DNA from 2 places in the Castellaniella hirudinis genome. Region 1 is predicted to be linked to the other one. Evidence: predicted binding sites of a transcription regulator. Region 1 holds the regulator's gene; the other holds the start of a gene.
What was found. The regulator NrdR, encoded in region 1, represses ribonucleotide reductase genes. The targets are predictions, from matches to a motif close to CACNANATNTNGTG.
Positions count from the first base shown of each region.

Region 2: the regulator NrdR is predicted to act here: its motif matches at 4,148-4,161, upstream of ACFO0J_RS06600 (ribonucleoside-diphosphate reductase subunit alpha).

Region 1 is NZ_JBHSDY010000001.1:154,594-161,769, reverse strand. Features, by position in the region: gene ACFO0J_RS00835 (anhydro-N-acetylmuramic acid kinase) at 1-77, opposite strand, end outside; gene ACFO0J_RS00830 (M23 family metallopeptidase) at 91-1,422, opposite strand; gene tyrS (tyrosine--tRNA ligase) at 1,625-2,851, shown strand; gene ACFO0J_RS00820 (YbhB/YbcL family Raf kinase inhibitor-like protein) at 2,878-3,510, shown strand; gene glyA (serine hydroxymethyltransferase) at 3,587-4,831, shown strand; gene nrdR (transcriptional regulator NrdR) at 4,871-5,344, shown strand; gene ribD (bifunctional diaminohydroxyphosphoribosylaminopyrimidine deaminase/5-amino-6-(5-phosphoribosylamino)uracil reductase RibD) at 5,421-6,608, shown strand; gene ACFO0J_RS00800 (riboflavin synthase) at 6,661-7,176, shown strand, end outside.
Region 2 is NZ_JBHSDY010000003.1:307,517-314,692, reverse strand. Features, by position in the region: gene ACFO0J_RS06620 (TRAP transporter substrate-binding protein) at 1-321, opposite strand, end outside; gene ACFO0J_RS06615 (amidase) at 372-1,769, opposite strand; gene ACFO0J_RS06610 (LysR substrate-binding domain-containing protein) at 1,913-2,821, shown strand; gene ACFO0J_RS06605 (fimbria/pilus outer membrane usher protein) at 2,841-3,965, opposite strand; gene ACFO0J_RS06600 (ribonucleoside-diphosphate reductase subunit alpha) at 4,223-6,688, shown strand; gene ACFO0J_RS06595 (ribonucleotide-diphosphate reductase subunit beta) at 6,830-7,176, shown strand, end outside.

The DNA of each region.
Region 1 (7,176 bases):
TCCACGCCGTCCGTGCTGGTGCCCGACATCAGGCCGATGTACGGCTCGCGCGCCCGATTCACCCGCTCAGGGGGCATGGTGTCCGGCGGCTTATTGCTGGGCGACCTGGATGCGGCTTTCCTGCAGCCGCGCCAGCAGTTCGATCTGCGGCAGGTAGCGAGCCGCCACAGCCTGGAAGGCCTTGCGGTCGGCCGAGTCCAGGGTGCGCGCCACCGGCAGGTCCACGGCCAGCGGATCGACCGGCCGCTTGTCGATGCGGAATTCGTAGTGCAGGTGCGGGCCGGTCGCCCAGCCGGTCGACCCCACGTAGCCGATCAACTGGCCCTGCTGGACGCGGTCGCCCTTTTTCAGGCCCTTGGCGAACCGGCTTTGGTGGGCGTACAGCGTGGAATACTTGCCGAAGTTCTTCAGGATGATGACGTTGCCGTAGCCGTTCTGCCGGCCGATGAATTCCACCGAGCCATCGGCCGTGGCGTAGATCGGCGTGCCCGAGGGCGCGGCGTAGTCCACGCCCTTGTGGCCGATCCATTTATTGTGGATCGGGTGCATGCGCATGCCGAAGCCCGAACTGATGCGGGTGAACTTGATGGCGGTGCGCAGGAAGGCGCCCTTCAGGCTGGCGCCGGAGAAATCGTAATACCCGCCCGGCTGCTGGCCGTTCTGGAACCAGACGGCGCTGTAGGTCTTGCCCTTGTTGATGAATTCCAGGGCGCGGATGTGGCCGGTGCCGACTTGCTCGCCGTCGTGCATATAGGCTTCGTAGACGATGCGGAAGCGGTCGCCCTTGCGCAAGTCTTTCAGGAAGTCGATGCGGCTGCCCAGGATGTCCACCATTTCCATGGTGACGGCGTCCGGGATCTGGGCCTGATCGGCGGCGCCGAACAGGGAGCTGTTGATTTCGCCTTCGGCGATGCGGGTCTCGCGCACGGCGGCGATGGTGCGTTCCTGGGCGGAGAAACCATCGTGCTCGGGCCGGACTTCCAGCCATGCGGAATCCACCCCGGATTTGGCGGTGGCGCCCGGCGTGTGTGCGTAGCGCAGCCACACCATCCTGCCCTGATCGTTCAGGGCGGCCTGCACCGTGCGGCCGGGATAGAGCTTATAGATCGAACGCGCGCGCGCGTCGTGCGTCAGGAAGGCCAGCAGGCCGTTCTCGTTGATCCCCAGGCGGTTCAGCAGATCGGCCACCGTGTCGCCCCGGCGGATGCGGGTCGAGGCGATGTAGGGCGCGGCATCGTGATTGGCCCGCGCATCCAGGGGCGGCAGGTCGAGCGTTTGGCGAGCCTGGAAAACCGGTTCGGGCGGGGGGGAAGGCTGGACGACGGCCAGTGCGGCTGCGGTCAAAAACAGGCCGCCGGCGGCGAACAACAGACTGCGGGTGACGTGTCGGCGACGTGGTGGCTGGTGGGCCTCGGGCATCATGGGCGGAATCGGTGTGATGGATTCAGGCTGCGCTGATCCTGGGCGTAAAGAAGGCTTCTGCTAACATGAAGTCCTCGCCGCCTGGAGTGGCGTCGAATGTGTTGTACAGAAGCTGCGGTGGCACGTTATGCTAGCGCATACCTGTCGTTTTTTCGAGCGATTTTTCAATTTTTTTGTTCCCTTTCTGGTAAAAACGTATATCATGCCGTCCCCCTCCGACCCCGTCGACCTCCGGATCGCCGAAGATCTGCGTGTGGCCCAGCGGGGTTGCGACGAATTGCTCGTCGTCTCCGAATTCGCCGCCAAGCTGGCCCGCAGCCGCGCCACCGGTACGCCGCTGCGCATCAAGCTCGGCCTGGACCCCACCGCGCCCGACATCCATCTGGGCCATACGGTGGTCCTGAACAAAATGCGCCAATTGCAGGATCTCGGGCATACCGTGATCTTCCTGATCGGTGACTTCACTGCGCAGATCGGCGACCCCAGCGGCCGCAACGCCACCCGTCCGCCGCTCACGCCGGAACAGATCCGCGAAAACGCCAAGACTTATTACGCCCAGGCCAGCCTGGTGCTGGACCCGGACCGCACCGAAATCCGCTACAACTCCGAATGGTGCGATCCCCTGGGGACGCGCGGCCTGATCCAGTTGGCGTCGCGCTACACCGTGGCCCGCATGATGGAACGCGACGACTTCACCCGCCGCTTCAAGGGCGGGGTGCCGATCTCGGTGCACGAATTCCTGTATCCGCTGCTGCAGGGCTACGATTCCGTGGCGCTGAAGGCCGACCTCGAACTGGGCGGCACCGACCAGAAGTTCAATCTGCTGGTGGGCCGCGAACTGCAAAAGGAATACGGTCAGGAACCGCAGTGCGTCCTGACGATGCCCTTGCTCGAAGGCACCGACGGCGTCGAAAAGATGTCCAAATCCAAGGGCAACTACATCGGTATCACCGAAGCGCCGGATTCCATGTTCGGCAAGCTGATGTCGATCTCCGACACCTTGATGTGGCGCTATTTCGAGCTGCTGTCTTTCCGCTCACTGGCGGACGTCGGCGCCTTGCAGGCGGAAATCGCCGCCGGCCGCAATCCGCGCGACATCAAGGTCATGTTGGCCGACGAAATCGTCGACCGGTTCCACGGCGCCGGCGCCGGCGCGCGTGCGCTGGAGCAGTTCAACGCCCGCTTCCGCGACGGCGAGATCCCGGACGACATGCCCGAAGTCACCGCCGGGGCTGCGCCCATGGGCATCCTCAAGGCGCTGCGCGAAGCGGGGCTGACGGCTTCGGCATCCGAAGCCCAGCGCAACATCGAACAGGGCGGCGTGCGCATCGATGGCGACCGCGTCGAGGACAAGTCCCTGCTGCTGCCGGCGGGCACCTATGTGATGCAGGTCGGCAAGCGCAAGTTCGCCCGGGTCACCCTGACCTGAGCCCGAAGCACCCACGGAGGACCCCCATGAAACTGCATAGCGACTCTTTCCCCAATCAGGGGGTCATTCCCGAACGCAATGCCTTTGGGCGGATCGATGCGCAAACCCACATCGCCCTGGCCGGCAATCGCAATCCTCACCTGGCCTGGTCGGATGTGCCCGAGGGCACGCGGTCCTTCGCGATTCTGTGCGTCGATCCGGACGTGCCGACGCGGCCCGACGACGTCAACCAGGAAGGCCGCGAAGTCCCGGCCGACCTGCCGCGCACCGACTTCTTCCATTGGGTGCTGGTGGACGTGGCGCCCGATGCGCGCGCCATCGCCGAGGGCGATTATTCCAACGGCATTACGCCGCGCGGCAAGGCCGGTCCGCTGTCCCTGGACGGCACCCGCCAGGGCCTGAACGATTACACCGGCTGGTTTGCGGCCGACCGTGACATGAACGGCGATTACTTTGGCTACGACGGCCCTTGCCCGCCCTGGAACGACTCGCTCGCCCACCATTACGTCTTCACGGTCTACGCGCTGGACGTGGCCGAGCTGGGCGTGGCCGGCCGCTTCACCGGCGCGCAGGCCCTGGAGGCCATGCGGGGCCATGTGCTGGCTCAGGCGTCCCTGACCGGCACCTACACCCTGAACCCCCGCCTGCACACTCTGTAGATGCGCGGGGTTCGCGCTAGAATGATTCGGTTTCGTTATACCCCTCTGACCTCTCTGCCTTCAGGACCACTACCCCATGTTTGACCGTTCCCGCACCATCGATCAGACTGACCCGGACATCTGGGCCGCCATCCAGCAGGAAAACACCCGCCAGGAACAGCACATCGAGCTGATCGCCTCGGAAAACTACGCCAGCCCGGCCGTCATGCAGGCCCAGGGCACGCAATTGACCAACAAGTACGCCGAGGGCTATCCCGGCAAGCGCTACTACGGCGGTTGCGAGTACGTGGACGTGGTCGAACAACTGGCCATCGACCGCCTGAAGGCGATCTTCGGCGCAGAGGCAGCCAACGTGCAGCCGAACTCCGGCTCCCAGGCCAACCAGGGCGTGTACATGGCGGTCCTGAAGCCGGGTGACACCGTGCTGGGCATGAGCCTGGCCGAAGGCGGCCACCTGACGCACGGTTCGCCGGTCAACGCGTCCGGCAAGCTGTACAACTTCCATTCCTACGGTCTGGACGCCAACGAGGTCCTGGACTACGACAAGCTCGAAGAACTGGCGCGCACCCACAAGCCCAAGCTGATCGTCGGCGGCGCCTCGGCCTATTCGCTGCACATCGATTTCGAGCGCATGGCGCGCATCGCGCACGACAACGGCGCCCTGTTCATGGTGGATATCGCCCACTATGCGGGCCTGGTGGCCGGCGGCGTCTATCCCAACCCGGTGCCGCATGCCGACTTCGTCACTTCGACCACGCACAAGTCCCTGCGCGGCCCGCGCGGCGGCGTGATCATGATGAAGGCCGAATTCGAAAAGGCCATCAATTCCTCGATCTTCCCCGGCATCCAGGGCGGTCCGCTGATGCACGTCATCGCCGCCAAGGCCGTGGCCTTCGGCGAAGCCCTGCAACCCGAATTCAAGGCCTACGCCGCCCAGGTTGCCGCCAACGCCCGCGTGCTGGCCGACACCCTGGTCAAGCGCGGCCTGCGCATCGTGTCGGGTCGCACCGAAAGCCACGTGATGCTGGTCGACCTGCGCGCCAAGGGCATCACCGGCAAGGTCGCCGAAGCCGTTCTGGGCGAGGCCCACATCACGGTCAACAAGAACGCCATCCCGAACGATCCGGAAAAGCCCTTCGTGACCAGCGGCATCCGCCTGGGCACGCCGGCCATGACCACGCGCGGCTTCAAGGAAGCCGAAGCTGAACTCACCGGCAACCTGATCGCCGACGTGCTCGACAATCCCAATGATGCCGACAACGTCGCCCGAGTGCGCGCGCGGGTCAACGAACTGACCGCGCGCCTGCCGGTCTATCGCTAACCCAACCGGAACGGGCGCCTGCGGGCGCCCGCAGCGCAGATGAAGTGTCCGTTCTGCAATTGCGCCGAAACCCAGGTCGTGGATTCCCGGGTTTCCGAGGAAGGCGACACGATCCGTCGTCGCCGCCGGTGCACGGCCTGTGACCGGCGCTTCACGACGTATGAACGGGTCGATCTGATGATGCCTGCCATCGTCAAGCGAAACGGAACCCGGGCGGATTTCGATCCGTCCAAGCTGCACGGCAGCATGTCTCTGGCGCTGCGCAAGCGTCCGGTCAGCGCGACGGCGCTGGACGCTGCTGTCGCGCGTATCCAGGAACGGCTGCTGACCAGCGGTCAGCGCGAAGTCCAGTCCGACCACGTGGGCGAGCTGGTCATGTCGGAACTGCGCCAGCTTGATCCCGTGGCCTATGTGCGCTTCGCCTCGGTCTATCGCAGCTTCGAGGATCTGCGCGAATTCGTCCAGGCCATCGACGAATTCCGCCGCGCGGATGATGCCGATGACCCGGGTTGAAGATTCCCCTCCATCGCCGGACAGCAAGCCGCAGGCGCAGCGTGGGGGCCCCCTTCCATCGCCGGGCCGCCCCAAGATGGAAGACGCCCCCTCGGGGGGCAGCAAGCCGCAGGCGCAGCGTGGGGGCCCTGTTTTCTCCACCGAAGACCACCGCTGGATGCGGCGCGCCCTGACGGTGGCCGAGCAGGCCCTGTTCGTCAGCAGCCCGAACCCTCGTGTCGGCTGTGTCCTGGTGCGCGACGGTCGCTGGCTGGCCGAGGGCAGCACGCAGCGAGCAGGCGACCGGCACGCCGAGGCCCAGGCCCTGCACGAGGCCGCCCTCCGGGGCGTGGCCGTGCGTGGCGCGACGGCCTACGTCACGCTGGAACCGTGCAGCCATACCGGCCGCACGCCGCCGTGCGCCGATGCGCTGGTCGCAGCCGGTGTCGCGCGAGTCGTGATCGGGCTGCAGGACCCCAACCCCAAGGTGGCGGGCGGCGGGATCGCCCGGCTGCGAGCCGCCGGCATCCAGGTCGACGTCGGCCTGTTCGCCGAAGACGCCTTGGCGCAGAACCCCGGTTTCTTTGCCCGGATGACGCGCGGCACGCCCTGGTTGTGGCTCAAGTCCGCCTCGTCCTTCGACGGGCATACGGCCCTGCCGGACGGCCGCTCGCAGTGGATCACCAGTGACGCCGCGCGCGAGGACGGGCATCGCTGGCGGGCACGGTCCTGCATGGTGCTGACCGGCATTGGCACGGTCCTGGCCGACGATCCCATGCTGGACGTGCGCGCGGTCGAGACCCCGCGCCAGCCGATCCGCGCGGTGCTGGACACGCAATTCGTGCTGGGCGAGCAGGCCCGGATCATCAATGGCGATCCGGTCTGGGTCTTCACGACACGGCCCGACGCCGGCAAGGCCGCCCGCTTGGCGGCGCGCAATGTGCGCGTCATCGTGCTGCCTGCAGACGATCATGGCGGCCTGTCCCTGGAGGCGCTGGCGCGCTGGCTGGGGGCTCACGAGATCAACGAGGTCCATGTCGAGGCCGGCGCGCGGCTGCAGGGTGCGCTGATCCAGGCGGGGCTGGTCGACGAGTGGGTGGCTTACGTGGCGCCCAGTATCCTGGGCGACGGCCAGGGCCTGGCGGCGCTGCCGACCCCGATTGCGGGCCTGGACCAGGCCTATCGATATGAATTCCTGGACGTCCAGCCCTTGTCCCCGGACATGCGGCTGCGCTTGCGTGATACGGGGCGCTGGCAGGCGCTGGTCCAGGCGTGCGGATTGTAATGGCCCCCACGCTGCGCCTTCGGTTTGCATGCAATGAATAAAGGATAGCTTCATGTTCACTGGTATCGTCGCGGCCGTGGGCCGCATCACCGAAGTTCGCCCCCTGGGAGACAGCGAGGATGCAGGCGTGCGCCTGTCGATCCAGGCCGGCGGCCTGCCGCTGGCGGCGACCCGCCTGGGGGATTCGATCGCCATCCAGGGGGCCTGTATGACGGCCGTTGTCCTCGATGGCGATGTCTTCGAAGTCGATGTGTCGCGCGAAAGCCTGGACCGCACCTGCGGCCTGGACCGGCCAGGCGAGGTCAATCTGGAACACGCCCTGCGCCTGGGCGACAGCCTGGACGGGCATCTGGTATCCGGCCACGTTGACGGCGTGGGCCGCGTCACCTGCTTCGAAGCCGTGGCGGAATCGACCGAGCTGCGCATCATCGTCCCCGCTCATCTGTCGAAATACCTGGCGTACAAGGGCTCGGTCACCGTCAACGGCGTCAGCCTGACGGTCAACCGCGTGGACGACCAGGAAGAGGGCACCGAAATTTCCATCAACCTGATCCCGCACACCGTCCAG
Region 2 (7,176 bases), on a different contig from region 1:
GTCGTACAGATACATCTTGGGCTCGAAGTTGGCCAGGTTGCCGGTCGGCGGAATCGCGATGTGCACCAGGCCCATCTGGGTCTGCTCGATGATTTCCACGTCACCGCCCAACTGCGCGGCGGGCCGGACATTGATTTCAATGCGGCCGTTGGAGTTCTTCTCGACTTCCTCCTTGAACTTGACCGCAGCGCGCGCATTGGGCGTCTGCTCGGTCAGCACGTGAGCGAAGGTAAAGGTGTAATCCGCTGCCAGAACCGGCGAAGCGCTGATCAGGGCGCCGGCAATGGCCAGGGACAGCTTGGCGATAGGGAAACGGGTCATGTCTCACTCCTTATGGATTCGATGGGGGGGTAATGCACAGAAGGAACAGCTCACTGCAGAAAATCGGGGGCGCCCAGCACATCGGCGGGCTTGCCCAAATGGGACTCGATCAACAGGGCGGCCGCCAACAGGCGCTCTTCGGCCCACGGCGCAGCCATCAACTGCAGCCCCACCGGCAGGCCCTGGGCATCCAGCCCGATCGGCAACGTCACGGCACACAGGCCCAGCAGATTGGCAATGCTGGTGTTGCGCAGCACGAGCATATTGGCGTGGCGGTAGGCCTCGGGGTCTTGAAGCGCGTCCAGGCGCGGCGGCGTGACGGCCACGGTCGGCGTCACCAGCACGTCCGCCGTGCGGAACACGGGCAGCGCCCGTTGCGCGGCCTCGCGCAGGGCACGCACCCGCAGCAGATAATCGACTGAAGACAAGGACGCGGCGCCTTCGACGCGCAAGCGCACCACCGGATCCAGGCGATCCATCCGACCGGGCAGCTCGGCCTTCAGAAAGGCGCAGAACTCGGGGGCCGCCAGCCCGCCCTGACGGAAGATATCGTAAGCGTCGTTGCAGCCAGGCAATTCAGCACCGCGCACGGACGCGCCCAGGGCCGCCAGTTGCGTCATGGCCCGGTCGTAGACCGCCACCACGGCGGGATCGGCCCCGTCCAGGAAGAACGCATCCACCCGGCCCAGGCGCAGGCCGGACAGCGCCTCCGGCGCGATGATCGGCGCCGGCGCACGGCCCAAGCCCTGTTCGATGGCGCGGAAGCCGAACACCAGGTCCTCCACCGAACGCGCCAGAATGCCCGGCGTATCCAGGCTGGGGGACAGGGGCACGATGCCTTCCTGCGGCCAGCGGCCATGCGTCAGCTTCAAACCGGCCTGGCCAGTCACCGAGGCGGGAATCCGCACGGAACCTGCTGTATCCGTACCCAGGGCCAGCACGGCGGAACCCTGCGCCAGCGAGACGCCCGCTCCCGAACTGGAGCCCCCGGGAATGCGATGCTCCGCGACCTTCCAGGGATTGCGCGGCGTACCCCAATGGGCATTCACGCCGATGCCGCCGAACGCGAACTCCACGGTATGGGTCTTGCCCATGACCGGCACCAATTGGCGCTCCAGCCCGGCCATCAGCGGACCAGGCTGTTCCCAGGCCGCCCCCAGCGCCTCGACCGAACCGGCAAAGGTGGGCAGGCCGCGCACGGCATACAAGTCCTTGACCGACACCGGCAAGCCCATGAGCGGCCCCAGATCGACACCGCGCGCCAGCAACTGATCCGCCAGGCCCGCCGTGACGGCAGCGCCCTCGCCGTTCCAGGTCTTGTAAGCCTGCAGAACCGGTTCATGCCGTTGATGGTTGTCCGCACAGCACCGCGCCAGGTCGGCGGCAGACCATTCCCCCCGGCGCAGGCCGCCGCTCAGTTGCTCGAGAGAAAGACGCGTCAAATCCATGGATACCCCCCTGCCCATTGCACGCCGCGATCCGGACCCTGAGGCCATCAGCCGCGGCTTTTTCATTTCTGATTTCCCAGGGAATATATAAAGAAGATTTCCGTCCTACAATTCCCATTTCGTTAAAACAGTTTTTATGTACCATGAAAGAAAACCTGACCATCGACGCGCTGCGGGTGTTCTGTGAAGCCGCCCGATCGCAGAATTTTTCCCAGGCGGCGCGGATGCTGGGCAGTTCCCCCGCCTACATCACGAAGCACATCAAGCTGCTGGAATCCGAGCTGGACACCTTGCTGTTCCACCGCACCACCCGCCAGGTGGCGCTCACCGAACAGGGCGAACAGGCCCATGCCATGGCCTTGCGGATCCTGGAAGACGTGGAACAACTGCACGACCGGATCGCCCAGTTCAAGAGCGAACCCCGAGGCGTGCTGCGAGTCTCGACCAGCATGGGTTTCGGCCGCCAGGTCGTGGCTCCCGCCCTGGCCGATTTTTCCCTGCGCCACCCTGCCATCCAAGTCAAGCTCGACATCCTCGACCAGTTGGTCGACATGGCCAAGGAGCAGTACGACCTGGACATCCGCATCGGGGACATGATTGATCCGAACTACATCGCCCGCCCTCTGGCGCACAACCATCGCATTCTGTGTGCCGCGCCGTCCTACCTGGAACGGCACGGCCGGCCCCGGAAACTGCTGGATATCACGCGCCACAATTGCCTGATCGTGCGTGAACGCGACCACCCGGTGGGCCTCTGGGCGCTGTCGCGCAAGGACGTCATCACCAACGTCAAGGTCAGCGGCTCCCTGATCACCAATCATGGAGAGATCGCCCTGGCTTGGGCGCTGGCGGGCCACGGCATCGTCCTGCGTTCGCTCTGGGATGCCCGCAAGCATCTGGAGACGGGCGCGCTTGTCCACATCCTGCCGAGCTATCGGCAGAACGCCGGCATCTGGGCGGTCTACCCGCAGCGGCTGGATAACTCCGCCAAGGTCAAAGCCTGTATCGAACACCTGCAGGCGTATTTTTCGCCCCGCAGGGCGGAGCCCTGAGGCCGGCGCCCCCGTGCGGCTAATCCAGCGGCAAGGAAAAGCGCGCCCCCAGGCCATAGTCCCCGGAGCTCAGGTTGCGGTTCGTCTCCAGGCGCACCCGCAGATAGGGGCCGTAACGGAAACCGTGGGTCAGGCCGACCCGTTCGTCCAGCCCGCCTCCGGCGTCCACCCGCCGCTCGAACGAGCCGCTGATCGAACCCCAGCGGCCTGCCGCCCAATCGATCTGCCATTGGTTGCTGACGCAGTCGCAGCCGGCGTCGCCACCGTACGTGGCCAGATCGGCGTAGCCCGGCCCCTGGCGCGCGTTCACCCAGGACAGATCCAGGCCCGGCACCAGGCCCAGGGTATAACCCAGATGGCGGCGCCAGCCCTCGGCCAGCGCCTGACGTGACCGGGAGGCCCCGAACTGCCAGGCGCCCGCCCCGCCCATGGCGTATTCGCCGCCCAGGCCCAGCGCCGTCATATCCTGTGCGCTTTGCAGCCGCGACCCCAGGGTCAGGTCGCGATCCAGCGCATAGCGCGTGGCGGCATCGACCCCCATCGGGCCATAGGCCAGATCACCCGCCGCGGCGGCGCGGCCGGCCGTGCCGTCCAGGGCGCCGGCCGCCACGGCATAGTCCCAGGAACCAGCCTGCAGACGCCCGGAGGGCACGGACCGGGACACGCCCACCCCTGCCAGACGCACGGACCGTCCCCAGTCCGGTGCGCCCGACCCCGTATTGCCCAGCGTCACGCGATATCCGGCGGAACTGCGGTAACGCCAGTTGTGCGCCCCCAGGGACCAGGTATCCAGGCCGCCGGAGGCCAGGGGGCCGAGACCGCCCGGCCCGGCTACCGCATCGGCCGGTCCGCCGAACCAGCGCAAGCGGGTCCCGTCCGGCCGGTATCCGTAGCCCACCATGGCGGAGCCGTCGAGGAGCAGCAGGTCGTAGCGCATGCCCGGGGACGGGTCCGGATCAGATGCGCCGACGCCCGCGTCCGGCGGCACGTCGGACGCGATGTCGCGGGGCACGTCAGGGACGGCGTAGCGTTGGGGGGCCAGATCGATGAGCGCCGGATCGGCCGGCTGCCAGGCCTGGGCCGGTACGGGACCGGCGGCGCCCAGCAAGGCCGACGCAGCCAGCAACCGGACGATTCGATTCATGGGATGACGCACGGGGTGCCCGGGCGAGCCGTACGGGACGGGCCCAGGCGGTGAGATCCAGGGATTGCGCGGCGCGGAAAACACGCCGCAACGCCTCTAAAGCGGTCCAGGGTATCACGTCGCGGGGGCCTCTGAAACCCTCAAAACGTTACAGTGAGGAAATTTGAAACCGCGCTTGATCACACCATATATTGTGTTTATGATTTGAAGCTGCACTACATGTAGAAAACAAAGCCACTCCCCAAGGACAGCCCGCTGTGATCAAGAACATCGTCAAGCGCGACGGACGCATCGAACCCTATATCCCCAGCAAGCTCAACGGCTGGGGACGCTGGGCCGCCGCCAATCTGGGCCAGAAGGTCGACTGGAGCAGCATCGTCCTGCAGGCCGTCAGCACCATGCCCGAGACGGTTTCGACCGCCGATCTGCAGGAAAAACTGATCCAGAACTGCCTGGACAAGGACACCTGGTCCTACTACCTGATGGCCGGCCGGCTGTACGCGTCCCATCTGCACAAGATCATCCACGGCGCCGGCATCCCGACCGTCAAGGCGTTGCACGAGCACATGATCGCCGACGGGGTGATGGTGCGCATGCACTACTCCGACGCCGAATACGAGCAGATCGAGTCCTTCATCAACCACGAGCAGGACTACGACACGCCGCACTTCTCGCTGCACTACATCCGCAAAAAGTACAGCCTGCAGAACCGCGTCACCCGCCAGGAATACGAAACCCAGCAGTTCGTCTACATGCGCATGGCCATGGCCCTGTCGGAAAACGAACCTGCCGAGCGCCGGATCGACCTGGTGCGCCGCTTCTACACCGAATTCTCCGCCAAGCGGATCTCGGCGCCCACGCCCAACTACGTGAACCTGGGCACCAAGCTGCGCGGCTTCGCCTCGTGCTGCCTGTACGTGGTGGATGACAACGAAGCGTCCCTGGCCATCGGCGACCACATCGCCTACCGCATGACGGCCGCTTCGGCCGGCATCGGCAGCCACCTGATCACCCGCAGCAAAGGAGATCCGGTGCGCGGCGGCCTGATCCAGCACCAGGGCAAGCTGCCCTACCTGGCCTCCCTGGGCAAAGCCGTCCACGCCAATATGCAGGCCGGACGCGGCGGCGCCTGCACCACCTACTATTCCGGCTTCGACCCCGAAGCCGAGGTCATCGCCTACCTGCGCAACCCGCGCAGCACCGAAGACCGCAAGAACCGCGACCTGCACTACGCGCTGGTCACCAACAAGCTGTTCGCCGAAAAGGCCGCCCGCAACGAGGAAGCCTTCTCGTTCAACGTGCGCACCGCCCCCGAGCTGACCCGGCTGTTCTTCGGCCCCGACTCGGCCGCCTTCAAGCGCGAATACGAGCGCCTGGAACGCGATCCGTCCTTCAAGAAAGAAACCTTCAAGCCGCGCGACCTGATCCTGACCTCGCTGAACGAGGCGCTGGAAACCGGGGTGGCCTACCTGGCCAACATCGACGAGATGAACCGCCACACGCCCTTCAAGGAACCCATCCACTCCAGCAATCTGTGCCTGGAAATCAGCGAGCCCAACCGTCCCTATCAGGACATGCAGGATCTGTATTCCAACCAGGAAGTGGGCCTGATCACGGTCGAACTGGCCGACGGCGCGACGCAGACCTTCAATTTCAACGCCGCGCTGACCGTCGCGGTCGCCGACTCCACCTTGCCGCGCGTCATCTTCGCCGGCGAACTGAAGGCGGGCGACGACATCCTGTCCGACGAGCCGGGCAAGGGCGGCCGGGTCGCCCGCGTGGTCGAGGTTCACGAAGAACCCGAAATCGCCCTGTGCTCTCTGGGGGCCATCGCCTATGACGCCATCGGCGAGGCCGATGACGAGACCTACCAGGAGGCGATGTACCTGACGTTGAAGATGATCGATTACTGCATCCTCAACTCGCACTACGTGCTGCCCCACGTGGCCGTGACCGCCAAGGCGCGCATGAACGCCGGCGTGGGCCTGATGGGCGTGGCCACCCACATGGCGCGCAAAGGCCTGCGCTACGACACCGCCGAGGGCCGCGAAGAACTGCACCGCATCGCCGAGCGCCACATGTACCACGCCATCCGGGCCTCGCTGCGCATCAGCAAGGAACGCGGCGTCGCGCCCTGGATGCACAAGACCCGCTGGCCTGACGGCTGGCTGCCGATCGACACCTACAACCGCAACGTCGACGAACTGGGCGACTTCCAGAACTGCTACGACTGGGAAGCCCTGCGCACCGAGATCATGCAGAACGGCGGGATCGGCCATTCCTGCCTGGTGGCGTACATGCCGGGCGAATCGTCCTCCAAGGCGCTGGGCAAGCCCAATTCGCTCTACCCCGTGCGCGACATCACGCTGAACAAGACCGACGGCTCGGTCACGATCCGCTGGGCCGCGCCCGACAGCGACAATCCGGCCTACTTCTACCAGTCGGCCTGGGACATTTCCGAAGTCGACATGATCAAGGCCTACGCGGTGTTCCAGAAGTTCACCGACCAGGGGATCTCGGCCGACCTGTGGCGCCGCATCAAGGACGACGACAAGGTCTCCAGCCGGGAACTGCTGACCCACTACTTCGCCATGGTGAAGTACGGCATGAAGACCCGCTACTACTACAACTCGAACGTGGCATCGGACAAGACGCTGGACAACGCCGGCAGCATCCATGACCACATCGAGGACAAGGTCGTCTGCGAAAGCTGCACGATGTAAGGTGACAAGGCCCCTCCGGGGGCCCGCTTCAAGCCGGCCTCAAGCCCGCCCATCCGGGCGTGCTGGCCGCCCTATCGACACGCATCTCCCGGCCCCGGACCCCGTTCCGGGGTCTTCGACCGCCTACGGCACGAACCGAAAATGACTCAAGCCCTGCCCACCAAGATCTTCAACACCGAAAAGTCCGACTACACCTTCCCGGAAATCATCCTGGGCCAGGACCTGGGCCTGTTCGACACGATCAACAAGTTCTATCCCGAAATCTGGAAGCTCTACAAGACGCTGAAGAACCAGGACTGGGACGAGAACGAGTTCGACTATTCGACCTGCAATGTGCAGTTCAAGACCTGCGACCGTCACACCTACGACATGATGGTCAAGACCCTGGCCTGGCAATGGGAGGCCGACAGCGTCGCCTCGCGCTCCATCGCCGCCGTGCTGGCCCCGGTCTGCACCAGCAGCGAAGCCTGGTCCGGCTGGGTGGAAAT